One region of the Pantoea sp. SGAir0184 genome, then DNA from elsewhere that is predicted to be linked to it. Evidence: predicted binding sites of a transcription regulator. Region 1 holds the regulator's gene; each other region holds the start of a gene.
The links. Region 1 encodes Fur, which represses iron uptake genes when iron is present. Its sites were predicted from a motif close to ATAATAATGAGAACNACTATCAA; they were not measured.
Positions count from the first base shown of each region.

Region 2: C1N60_RS03760 (TonB-dependent receptor domain-containing protein) is a predicted target of Fur. The motif match lies at 1,566-1,588, and genes of this name have one in related genera.
Region 3: C1N60_RS20555 (TonB-dependent siderophore receptor) is a predicted target of Fur. The motif match lies at 1,875-1,897, and genes of this name have one in related genera.
Region 4: C1N60_RS12050 (TonB-dependent siderophore receptor) is a predicted target of Fur. The motif match lies at 1,106-1,128, and genes of this name have one in related genera.

Region 1 covers NZ_CP028050.1:2,995,258-2,998,381, reverse strand. Annotated here, with positions in the region: gene glnS (glutamine--tRNA ligase) at 1-804, shown strand, start outside; gene C1N60_RS14210 (hypothetical protein) at 1,041-1,436, shown strand; gene fur (ferric iron uptake transcriptional regulator) at 1,498-1,947, opposite strand; gene fldA (flavodoxin FldA) at 2,300-2,830, opposite strand; gene ybfE (LexA regulated protein) at 2,968-3,124, opposite strand, start outside.
Region 2 covers NZ_CP028050.1:808,568-811,691, forward strand. Annotated here, with positions in the region: gene C1N60_RS03745 (siderophore-interacting protein) at 1-574, shown strand, start outside; gene C1N60_RS03750 (PadR family transcriptional regulator) at 660-1,199, shown strand; gene C1N60_RS03755 (SelT/SelW/SelH family protein) at 1,205-1,492, opposite strand; gene C1N60_RS03760 (TonB-dependent receptor domain-containing protein) at 1,835-3,124, shown strand, end outside.
Region 3 covers NZ_CP028051.1:111,476-114,599, forward strand. Annotated here, with positions in the region: gene C1N60_RS20545 (amino acid ABC transporter permease) at 1-556, opposite strand, end outside; gene C1N60_RS20550 (ABC transporter substrate-binding protein) at 553-1,449, opposite strand; gene C1N60_RS20555 (TonB-dependent siderophore receptor) at 1,942-3,124, shown strand, end outside.
Region 4 covers NZ_CP028050.1:2,550,048-2,553,171, forward strand. Annotated here, with positions in the region: gene treA (alpha,alpha-trehalase TreA) at 1-957, shown strand, start outside; gene C1N60_RS12050 (TonB-dependent siderophore receptor) at 1,202-3,124, shown strand, end outside.

The DNA.
Region 1 (3,124 bases):
CCGCGCATGCTGACCGTATCCGGTCTGCGCCGTCGTGGCTATAGCGCGGCGTCAATCCGCGAATTCTGCCGCCGTATTGGTGTGACCAAGCAGGACAACATTGTTGAGATGGCGTCGCTGGAGTCGTGCATTCGTGACGACCTCAACGAGAACGCGCCGCGCGCTATGGCGGTGCTGGATCCGCTGAAAGTGGTGATCGAGAACCTGCCGGCCGGGCATGAAGAAATCATCAGCATGCCGAACCATCCGAACAAGCCGGAGATGGGCACGCGTGAGGTGCCGTTCAGCCGTGAGGTGTGGATCGATCGCGCCGACTTCCGTGAAGAGGCCAACAAGCAGTACAAACGTCTGGTGCTGGGTAAAGAAGTTCGTCTGCGCAACGCTTATGTCATTCGTGCCGAGCGCGTGGCGAAAGATGAAGCCGGCAACATCACCTGCATCTACGCTACCTGCGATGTCGACACCCTGAGCAAAGATCCGGCCGATGGCCGCAAGGTGAAAGGCGTTATCCATTGGGTATCGGCGATTCACGCGCTGCCTGCCGAATTCCGTCTGTACGATCGTCTGTTCAGCGTGCCAAACCCGGGCGCGGCCGAGGATTTCCTCACCACCATTAACCCGAACTCGCTGGAGATCAAACAGGGCTTCGTTGAGCCGGGTCTGCGTGCCGCCAGCGCGCTGGCACCGTATCAGTTTGAGCGCGAAGGTTACTTCTGCGCAGACAGCGTGTACTCGCAGCCGTCGAAACTGGTGTTCAACCGCACCGTGGGTCTGCGTGATACCTGGGCAAAAATCGGCGAATAATTTTACTGCTTGATAGCACGATATGATCAGCAAAGGGCGAGCAATCGCCCTTTTTTATTGCCCGTTATCTGCAAACGGGAATCGATTATGCTGAACCAGACAAAAAACAGTAATTACGCGCGATTACGACTAATCTGACTTTAATAAAATTAACTAATTTACCCGTGTGAAATCGTTATTTTCAGGTAGGCTATGCGCTCTTAAATGTTGCTGTGCGGGTTAGCGAAGGAAGAAAAATGACAAGTCTCGCTCTGGAAGCCAAACATAGCGTGGTGGTTTTACATCAGCTTATCGAACGTATTTTTAATCAGGCCGAAGGCAGCGATGACAGTATGGATCTGCTGCTGTCGCACTTTCATCCCGACTTCAAAATGGTGACGCCGCAAGGCAAACAGCTCGATCTCAATGACACTGAAACCCTGTTTCGCAAACTGCACGGGCAGCGGGAAGGGATGCGAATCGCCACCAGTGAGCATGCCATCATTTCCCAGCAGCAGCAGGAAGTGACCATTCAGTATCACGAACTGCAAATGCTTAACGGCAACAACCAGACCCGCATTTCGCTGGCGGTGCTGGACTGCAGCACGCCGGTTCCGCGCTGGCGCTATTTGCAGGAAACGCTGGTCGCCTGAACGCAGCCATAAAAAAACCGGTGCCTGGCACCGGTTTTTTTATACTGCATAGCATATTCAATTACTGATCGTGGAGCGTCTCGTCTTCGCGGCAGTCTCCCAGCGCACAGTGGCCGTACAGATACAGGCTGTGGTTGCTGAGTTTGATACCGTGGCGTGTCGCAATCTCACGCTGACGCGTTTCGATAGATTCATCGCTAAACTCGATCACTTTGCCGCAGTCGAGGCAAATCAGGTGATCATGATGATGCTGCTGGGTCAGTTCGAACACGGATTTCCCGCCTTCGAAGTTATGACGCGTCACGATGCCGGCGTCGTCAAACTGGTTCAGAACACGGTATACCGTCGCCAGACCAATCTCTTCGCCCATGTCGATCAGGCGTTTGTACAAATCTTCCGCACTGACATGATGGGACTCGGGTCCGGGTCCCTGAAGCACTTCCAGAATCTTCAGTCTGGGCAGCGTGACTTTCAGGCCAGCCTTTTTCAATGCGGAGTTGTTGTCAGTCATGCGGATATTGTCCTGTTACTTTGCTAGTCACTTACGGCGCAAAGGCCTTGAATGTGTGGTCAACGCGCATTCTCATTTGCGTCTCATTATAGAGCTCAGCCTGCGAAATGAAAACCGGCTGCGGCGGACAATTCCCCGGATGCTGTAAGGAGAAATGTCGTGAACCTCAGCGGGATCGTGCAGATCGATGTTCCTTTTCGCGCAGTCTCAGTCTGATGCCCGAGGAATAAGCAGATGACCGTTGCGGGTATTCTACAGAATTGAGGGAAAAAGTTAAAAAACCGTAGCTATTATTTTTATAGGTAATTCCATTGCCCGATGTGAGCCAGCGCCCACATCGGACAGGAAAGCATCAGGCTTCGATGATCGCCTGCAGCTGCAGCTCGTCAAAGATCTGCTTAACCCATTTGTCGACGCGCTCGTTAGTCAGTTCAGGCTGACGATCTTCATCGATGGCGAGGCCAAGGAAGTGTTTGTCGTCTGCCAGACCTTTAGAGGCTTCGAAGTGGTAACCTTCGGTTGGCCAGTGGCCCACAATCACTGCGCCGTTTGGCTCAATGATGTCGCGAATGGTGCCCATCGCGTCACAGAAGTACTCGGCATAATCTTCCTGATCGCCGCAGCCAAACAGCGCTACCAGCTTACCGTTGAAATCAATCTCTTCCAGCGTCGGGAAGAAGTCATCCCAGTCGCACTGGGCTTCACCGTAGTACCAGGTCGGAATACCCAGCAGCAGAATATCGAATGCTTCGAGATCTTCTTTGGTGCTCTTAGCAATGTCATGCACTTCGGCGACATCTTTACCCAGTTGTTTCTGGATCATTTTTGCAATGTTTTCAGTGTTGCCGGTATCGCTGCCGAAGAAAATGCCTACGATTGCCATGGAGTGAGTAACCTCTTAAATCCTGATTGTGAAAGTAAGTCAGAAGACGACACAGTTATGCGAATGATAGCAGACCGGCGAAAAGCGCGGAATGTGTAAAGCGCTGAGTTTGTGTTCCAGCGTGCGGTCTGCGCACGTTACGCCAGTTTGAGCTGCGCCAGCAGCATTTGTTCAATCAGTTCACTGCGGCTGATGTTCTGCTGCTCGGCCAGCGTATTAAGCGCGTCGACCGCTTCGCTGGACATTTTCAGCTCAACGCGGCGCAGGCCGCGCACCCGGTCGCGCTTCAGCTGG
Region 2 (3,124 bases), 2.1 Mb from region 1:
GCTGGCGCTGCCACACATGACCGACGAAGGCATCGTCTGGCCTGACGGCGTACGTCCGGCGGCGCGCGACTATACGCCGCTGGCTTTTAATGGCAGCGATTCGCTGACGCTGGATTTTTACATCCACGACGGCGGCGTCGCCAGCAGCTGGGCGAGTGCCGCTCAGCCGGGCGATCGCATTGCGATGGGCGGCCCGCGCGGCTCATGCGTCGTGCCGGTGGATTATGCCTGTCAGATTTATGTCTGTGATGAGACCGGTCTGCCGGCATTTAAGCGCCGCTATCAGGAAATGCAGGCACAACAGATTCATCTGCTGGCCTGTGTTGATGAGCCAGTCGGCCGCGCGTATCTTGGCGACCTGCCGGACGTCACGGTGAGCTGGCTTGGCAGCGGCAACATGCAGGCTGAGGCGCTGACGCCGCTGCTGGACCCGATTGTGCTGCCTGCTGATGACTACTTTATCTGGCTGACCGGCGAAGGCGCGGCGGTGAAACAGCTGAGCGATTACTTTACTCAGCAGCGCGCGGCGCACAGCGACCTGGTGCGCGCCGTCGCTTACTGGCATCAAAAATAACCGGCGCCCGCCCGCTGCCGCCTGTGTTGAATTTTACCAGGCACCAGACTACTATCAACCTCCCTCAACTGACCCCGGGAAGGCGATGAAACAGCAGCGGGATGTTCCAGAGCACGCCGATGCGGCACAGCGTGCCAGCTGTGCCGGCGCACGCAGAAAGCGGCGCGAAAGGATGCTGGATGCCAGTGATATTCGCCTGCTGATGCTGCACTTTCTGGCCAGCGGCGCGGCGCACGGTTATGAGCTGATCAAATCGGTGGAAGAGTTGTCGAAAGGCGAATATTCCCCCAGCCCCGGCATTATTTATCCCAACCTGACGCTGCTGGAAGAGATGGACGCCATTCGCGTGGTGGATGCCCAGGCCACGCGCAAAGCCTACGCGCTCAACGATGCGGGCCGCGCGCTGCTGGCGGAAAATGGCGAAAACGTGGCGGTGATTATCGGGCGGCTCACTTCGCTGGCGATCCTGGTCAACAACCGCAGCATTCCGCAGGTAGAGCAGGCGATCCATACGCTTCGCTATACGCTCAATCACCGGCTGTCGCAGGAGCAGATTTCACCGGCCACGGTGGAAATTGTCGTGGCGGCGCTGCAGGACGCGGCAGAGAAGATCGCCAACAGCTAAGCGCGTTACGGTTTCTTCTTGTCCACGTGCCCCAGTTCGCGATCCGGCCAGCAGACATCGCGCACCCGCTGCTTCAGTGCTGCCGCATCGGGAAAGCCGCCTTCCTGTTTGCGTTCCCAAATTACCTGACCATCAATGCTGATCTCGAACACGCCGCCGCTGCCGGGCTGGAGCGTGACCGCGCTGAGATCGCCGGCAAAGGTATGCAGCAGCTCCTGCGCCATCCACGCCGAACGCAGCAGCCAGTTACATTGAGTACAGTAGTGAATGGTTACTGCCGGTTTATCTGCCATCTTATCCCTCCTGTTAGTGCCTGATTAAACACAGGTTAACAAATTGTGCGCACAAAGATACATCCTGATGCAAATGATATTGATAATGATTACCAATTGCATTAAATTGTTTTCGCCATCATTTGACTCTCTATAAATCCCACAGGCATCCCTGCGGCGCTGCGGCCAGTGACGCAGGGCAGCTGTGCACTGAAGCGCGCACGACACTGTGCCACAGGTGCCGGGATCGATAACATTAACTGGCCAGCGTGACGCGCTGTTTCACGGTTTTTAGCATAAAGCCGTGGTTTTCTGGCAGCAAATAAGTGAGCGAATACTAACAATTAACCAGGTATTTCGCGCATGTCTTTCAACCTTCAGGGAAATTTCCGGCAGCGTCTGTTTAACGTCGCTGTCCTTGCTTCAGCCATTCACGCAGCCTGCAGCTATGCCGCCAGCGACAGCAGTACGCTGGCGCGTTCCGCAGAGAACAACAGCAGCAATGAACCGGTAATGACCGTTACCGCACCTAAGCAGCAGGCCGGCAGCAAAACCACGCTCACCGCCAGCGATCTGCAAAAACGCGGCGCCAATGACTTCGGTTCGATCATGCGTTATGAGCCGCTGGTCAGCGCCACTGGCGCGGCGGGCGGTTCGTCAGCCGGTAAAAGCGGCTTTGACCGTGCAGGCTATACCGGCTACAACATTCGCGGGCTGGAAAGTAACCGTGTCGGTCTGGATATTGATGGCATTCCGGTGCCGGACGCCACCGGTCGTCCGTACGTCAGTCGCGCCGGTAACAATACCTTCGGTATCGGTCGCGACTATATCGACCCGTATATGTTTGGCAGCGTCGAAATTGAGAAGGGCGCTACATCGGTGGAACAACCTAACACCGCCATCGGCGGTAACGTATCGTTTCATAACAAGTCGCCGGACGACTACCTCAGCAGCGATAAAACCCACTATTTCGGTTATCAGAGCGACTACAGTTCGGCAGATCGCAGCTGGCACAACGGCATCACCGCGGCGGCAGGGGATGATGAACTGCGCGGCCTGTTTGTTTACAGCCGCCGCGACGGCCAGCAGACGCGCAACAACAGCGGCGTAAAAGACGCCTACCCGGCCAACTGGCACTCGGATGCCTTTATGACGTCGGGCATCTGGCAGCCAAACGATCAGCACAAGCTGAGCGCCACCTTCGACTACTACCACAAAACCAATCACACCCACTACGATACCTGGGACAGCAGCAGCGGCAACACTATTTGGGGCACTGCGCAACAGCAGAGCGATTCGCGCCGCTGGGGCATTAACCTTGCCGACGAGTGGACGCCGTACAACGAGATGATCGATACGCTGACCACGCGGATTTACTGGCAGCAAACCGAGGCGCACGACACCACCTGGTTACCGACCAGCGCCAGTCAGTACGGCTTCGTCTACTCTGACTACAACGTCGATACCTTAGGGTTTGACACGCGCGCCAGCAAAACCCTCGGCCGCCACGAGCTGAGCGGCGGCGTCAACGCGCGTGTGGAGAACAGCGAGCGTCCGTTCCGCCAGGAGCCGAACCCGGGCACCTTCGGCACCATCACCCAGCCACAGTCGGACAGCCGTTCCTGGACCGTGGCCGGTTATCTGCAGGATAAA
Region 3 (3,124 bases), on a different contig from region 1:
CACGTGCGGCTTCCAGCTGGCCATTGCCAACGCTCTGAATCCCGGCGCGCACGATCTCAGCCGCATAGGCAGACTGATGCATTACCAGCGCGATCACCGCCGCGCTGAACGGGCTGACCAGCGCATTGGACTGAGTACTCCAGATTTCACCCAGACCCGGCAGCGACAGCGAAATGGTCGGGTACAGCGCCGCGATGTTGTACCACAGGAACAGCTGTACCAGCATCGGCACGCCGCGGAAAAACCAGGTATAGAACCAGCTGACGCCGACCAGCACCGGGTTGGATGACAGGCGCATCAGCGCCAGCACCGTGCCAAAGGCGAAGCCCAGCACCACCGAAATCGCTGTCAGCTGCAGCGTCATCAGCACGCCCTGCAGGATTGACTCGCCAGTGAAGTTTTCCGCAATCACGCCCCATTCGAAGCGCGGATTGTTGATCATCGAATGCGCCATCGCCACCACGCACAACAGCACCACCAGCGCACTGAGCCAGCGTCCGTAGTAGCGTTTACCGACGATTTTCAGATCGTCGGTGTGGTCGTGAAAGTCACTCATTGAAAGATATCCTGATTACGTTTTGACTCTTTAACCGCGCCAAAGCCGATGCCCCAGTTATCCAGGATCTTCTGGTAGCTGCCATCTTTAATCAGCGAGTTCAGCGCTGCCTGTACCGCAGGTTCAAGCGCGGAATCTTTCGGGAAGGCGACCGATACCGGCGCATCATGCACGGTGATTTCGCCGCTCATGGTCAGCGGTTTGATCACTTTCACCTGCCACAGCAGGCCTTCGTACGGGCCGAGGAACATCGGCACACGCCCGCTCACCACCGCCTGAACACCCGCCGGGCGATCCGGGAACACTGACACTTTAATCGGTTTTTTCCCGGCCGCTTCACAAGCTTTGCTGGCCTCTTCCAGACGGGTCACCTGAGTGGTGCCGGAACCGGCGCCGACTTCTTTACCGCACACCTCGTCGAGGGTTTTGAACGGCGCGACGTTGGCGTCTTTCCGCGAAATAATGCCGAGACGGCTGGCGTCGTAGTAACTCACGAAGTCGATAATTTTGGCGCGCGCCGGCGTGGCGTTGATGTTGGACAAGGCCACATCGTAGCGACCGGTTTTCAGTCCCGGAATGATGTTGTCGAAGCCGCCGGTATCACGCCACTGCACCTGAATGCCGAGACGCTCACCGACCGCGTTCATGATGTCAATTTCACGACCGGCCAGCGTTTTGTTGTCTTCTTTATAGAAGGTGGTGGGCGGCGTGTTGGGGTTGGTTCCTGCCACAATATAGCCACGCTTCGCCACGTCGGCGGGCACCAGGCTTTTCAGCGCGGCATCAGCCTGTACATGCAGTGAGCTGTCGGTTGGGACGGATTGTTCGGCGGCAAACGCGGTGTGCGCACTGAGAGCGAGTGCGAAAAGGGTGATACCTTTTGCGAATTTCACTGGAACCTTTCTCCTGATATTTAAAATGTTTCCCGGCAGGGAAAAGGCGTCGAGGTAGCGATGTATTTTTCCCTTTGCCCATGTCGCGTAAAGCCGCGCGGCGCAAAGGATTGTCATCCTCTGAACGTCCCGCAGCCATTCTCTGGAAGATAGGCAGCGATCACAAATGCGAAAAACAGATATCTATTGCCGAAATCCGGCAATAGGGTTCTTTGCTGGCCTGAATGCGGCCCTGTCATCGCGCAAAAATCAGATTGTTACCGCAAATCAGGCACCTGCTTATGCTGCCATGCTGAATGATTTGCTTATTAGCCATAACGTTCCTGTCTAAGCCAGCGTATCGCCCTGCTGACAAAAACTGACAAAAAAGCGGCCCGTCGAGGCGATTTGCGCAGGAATGTAAAGAAGTCGCACATCAATATACAATGCAAACCATTCTCATTATCATGCGCATTTGCTTACAAATGTTAACGCATCAGGGAGATGATATAAGTGAATGTAACTGTATGTGGCAAAAAGCGTCCGGTCGCACTGTGCCTGGCGGGCCTGTTAACCTCACCGGTGTTTGCCGCTGAACCCACGGAGAAGCTGGCTGACGATGAGTCGATGATTGTGACGGCAGAGCAGGAGTTGAAGCAGCAGCCGGGGGTTTCCACCATTACCGCTGAAGACATCAAAAAAAGTCCGCCCGTTAACGACCTCGCGGACATCATCCGCAAAATGCCCGGCGTTAACCTCACCGGTAACGGCGCCAGCGGCAGCCGCGGTAACAACCGTCAGATCGACATTCGCGGCATGGGCCCGGAAAACACCTTAGTGCTGATCGATGGCGTGCCGGTCACCTCCCGTAACTCGGTGCGCTACAGCTGGCGCGGTGAGCGCGACTCACGCGGGGATACCAACTGGGTACCGCCGGAAATGGTGGAACGCATTGAGGTGATACGCGGTCCGGCCGCTGCCCGTTATGGCTCCGGTGCCGCCGGCGGTGTGGTCAACATTATTACCAAACGCCCGACCAATGACTGGCACGGTTCGCTGTCGCTGTTCACTAACCAGCCAGAAGATGACAAGGAAGGCGCCACCCGCCGCGCAAACTTCAACCTCAGCGGTCCGCTGGCCGGTGAGGCACTCACCATGCGGCTGTACGGCAACCTGAACAAAACGGATGCCGACGCCTTCGACATCAATACCGCGCAAAATGGCGCTTACGCCGCCGGACGCGAAGGGGTGCGTAATAAAGACATCAACGGCGTGCTGTCGTGGAAAATCACCCCGACGCAGATTGTCGATTTCAGCTATGGCTACAGTCGCCAGGGCAATATTTATGCCGGCGACACGCAAAACAGCAACAGCAATGCCAGCGCTAACGGACTGGTTGAAGCGCTGTACGGCAGCGAAACCAACCGCCTGTATCGCCAGAACTACGGAGTGGTGCACAACGGCATCTGGGACTGGGGCACCTCTAAGCTCAACTTTAGCTATGAGAAAACCAATAACACCCGCCTGAAAGAAGGCTCCGGCGGCAGCACCGAAGGGATGATCAACAGCGATACGTACGCTACCAGCCGGCTGGAGAGCTATCGCGCCGGCGGGGAGATCAATTTCCCGCTGCAGCTGCTGGTCGATCAAACCGTTACGCTGGGTGCTGAGTGGAATCGCGATGAACTTAACGATC
Region 4 (3,124 bases), 450 kb from region 1:
GACTACTGGATGGCGGACAGCGATAAGGTGGCTGCCGGCCAGGCGAGCAAGCGCGTGGTGAAGCTGAGCGACGGCACCCTGCTCAATCGCTACTGGGATGACCGTGACGTGCCGCGCACCGAATCCTGGCTGGACGATGTCAACACCGCGAAAAAAGCGCCTGAGCGCAATAAACAACAGGTGTATCGCGATCTGCGCGCGGGCGCCGCCTCGGGCTGGGACTTCAGCTCACGCTGGTTCACCGATGCGCACAATCTGGCCTCGATTCGCACCACCCAGCTGGCCCCGGTGGACCTCAACAGCCTGCTGTTCCACCTGGAGCAGACGCTGGCGAAAGCCGCGAAGCTGGCAAAACAGAATGATAAAGCGCAGCAGTTTGCGGCGGATGCAGAGAAGCGCCAGGCGGCGATCAATCGTTACCTGTGGGATGACAAACAGGGCTGGTATGCCGACTACGATTTCCAGAAAAAGCAGGTGCACAATCAGCTCACCGCCGCCACGCTGTTCCCGCTGTATATGCAGCTGGCGGGCGACAAACAGGCTGAACGTACCGCCGCCGCCGTGGAAAAACAGCTGCTGAAACCGGGCGGGCTGGTCACCACGACGGTAAACAACGGCCAGCAGTGGGATGCGCCTAACGGCTGGGCCCCGCTGCAGTGGGTAGCGGTCGAAGGTCTGGAGCACTATAAGCAGAACCAGCTGGCGCAGCAGATTGGTCAGCGCTTCCTGCAAAATGTGCAGCATACTTACGATCGCGAGCACAAGCTGGTTGAGAAGTATGTGGTCGACGGCGCCCAGCTGGGCGGTGGTGGTGGCGGCGAGTATCCGCTGCAGGACGGTTTTGGCTGGACCAACGGCGTAACGCTGAAGCTGCTGGATAAGTATTGTCCGAAAGATAAAACCTGTAACAGCACACGCGACATCCCCTCAATGCCGACGCTAAACGCGGCGAAATAACCCTGACGTCAGGTGCGCCGCCGTGCGCACCTGCTTCTCAGGCCCGATGCCACAGCCAGGCGATGGCCACGCCCGGCGCTGCGGCATCCCCCTGCGCATCACACTTTTCCATTACTTATCTTTTACATCTTGAAACACCCCTTACTAAAAGATAATAATTCTCAATCTTAAAATGACTCTTTTTCTCATCATTAACCGCCGCGCTGGTGTGGTGCGGCTTTTGTTCTCAGCCAAAGGAATCATTATGACCGCGCTGTTCCCCCTCAACCGTGGCCGGCTGCTGTGCGCGCTGGCGCTGGCGTTTCCGGCACTCGGCGTAGCCGAACCCTCTCTGGTGGTCACCGCACAGCCGCAGGAGAGCGCCACCTCGCCTACGGCGGGCTATCTCGCCACCCGCAGCGGCGCCACGAAAAGCGATCGTCCACTCGTCACCACGCCGCAGTCCATTTCCGTGGTGACGCGTCAGCAGATTGACGATCAGGGTGCGCAGGATCTGAACCAGGCGCTGGGCTATACCCCGGGTGTTTTTACCAACTTTGGTGGCGCGGCCACGCGTTACGACACTATCTCGCTGCGCGGTTTCCACGGCGGTGACGTCGACAACACCTTCCTTGACGGTCTGCGCGTGATGAGCGACGGCGGCAGCTTCAACATCCTGCAGGTGGATAACTGGTTCCTTGACCGCATCGACGTAATTAAAGGCCCCTCTTCTGCCCTTTATGGTCAGACGGTGCCGGGCGGGCTGGTGAACATGGTCACGAAGCGGCCGCAGTTTGCTTCACAGGGCCATTTACGCTTCGCCACCGGCAGCAATGCCAGCAACAGCGCCGCCTTTGATTACACCGATGCGATTAACGATCAATGGGCGTACCGCCTGACCGGCATCACGCGCAACAGCGATACCCAGTACGACCACACGCGCGAAGAGAAATACGCGCTGTCACCCCAGCTGCTGTGGCAGCCGGATGAAGACACCAGCCTGCTGCTGCGTGCTTATCTGGAAAAAGATCCCTCAGGCGGCTATCACGGCTCGGTGCCGGCGGAAGGCACGCTGTACAGCCACAATGGCCGCTGGCTGAGCGACGGCTTCTATGAGGGCGACAGCGCGCTGGATCAGTTCAAACGTCATGAGCAGATTTACGGCTACGACTTCTCGCACCGTTTCGATGAGGTATGGTCGGTGCACAGCACCGGCAGCTACAGCCATTCCAACGTGGCGCTTGATCAGGTGTACCAGATTGGCTGGAACAGCGACAATCCGGACCTGCTCAACCGCTACTACTCCGGTGAGCGCTCTTCGCTCAGCGCATGGGCGACCGATAACCAGCTGCAGGCGGAGTTTGCCAGCGGTGCGCTGCAGCATCGCGTCACGCTCGGCGCGGAGTATCACCGCTATAAAAATGATTTGAGCGACGCCAGCGGCGCTGCCTCACCGCTGAATGCCTGGAGCGGCGAGGCCATCGGCAGCCAGCCGGATTACCTCTGGACAGCGCAGACGCGCCGCTATTACCAGACCGGCCTCTATCTGCAGGATGAGATGGCGTGGCAGCGCTGGCATCTGGATTTGTCTGGTCGCTATGACCGCATCGTGTCAGAGAATGGCAATAGTCGTCGTCAGGACGATCACGTCAGCGGCCGCGCCGCGCTGCTGTACGCCTTTGATAACGGCGTGTCGCCGTACGTCAGCTGGAGCCAGGCGATTACCCCGGCTTCGCTGACCGATCCCGACGGGAATCAGCTGAAACCGACCACCTCAGAGCAGTATGAAGCCGGGGTGAAATACCAGCCGAACGGCACGCGCGATCTCTACAGCGTGGCCCTGTACGATCTTACGCAGAACGATGTGGCCAACCGTAACGTGCAGGACGGCACCTACACCCCGTCCGGCAAAGTGCATGCGCAGGGCATTGAACTGGAGGCGCGCAGCCAACTGACCGAACGGTTCAGCACCATTGCCGGTTATACGCTCAACCATCTGCGCTTTAAGGATTCCGTGGACGGCAACGATGGCCATACGCCTTACGTCACGCCAAATAGCATGGCGTCGCTGTGGGGGCATTATCAGTTTGATTACGGCCTGAGCGCGGGTGCCGGGGTGCGCTATATTGGCCGCCAGTGGGCCGATAACGAAAACACCACCCGTTTGCCGTCGGTGACCCTGTTTGAC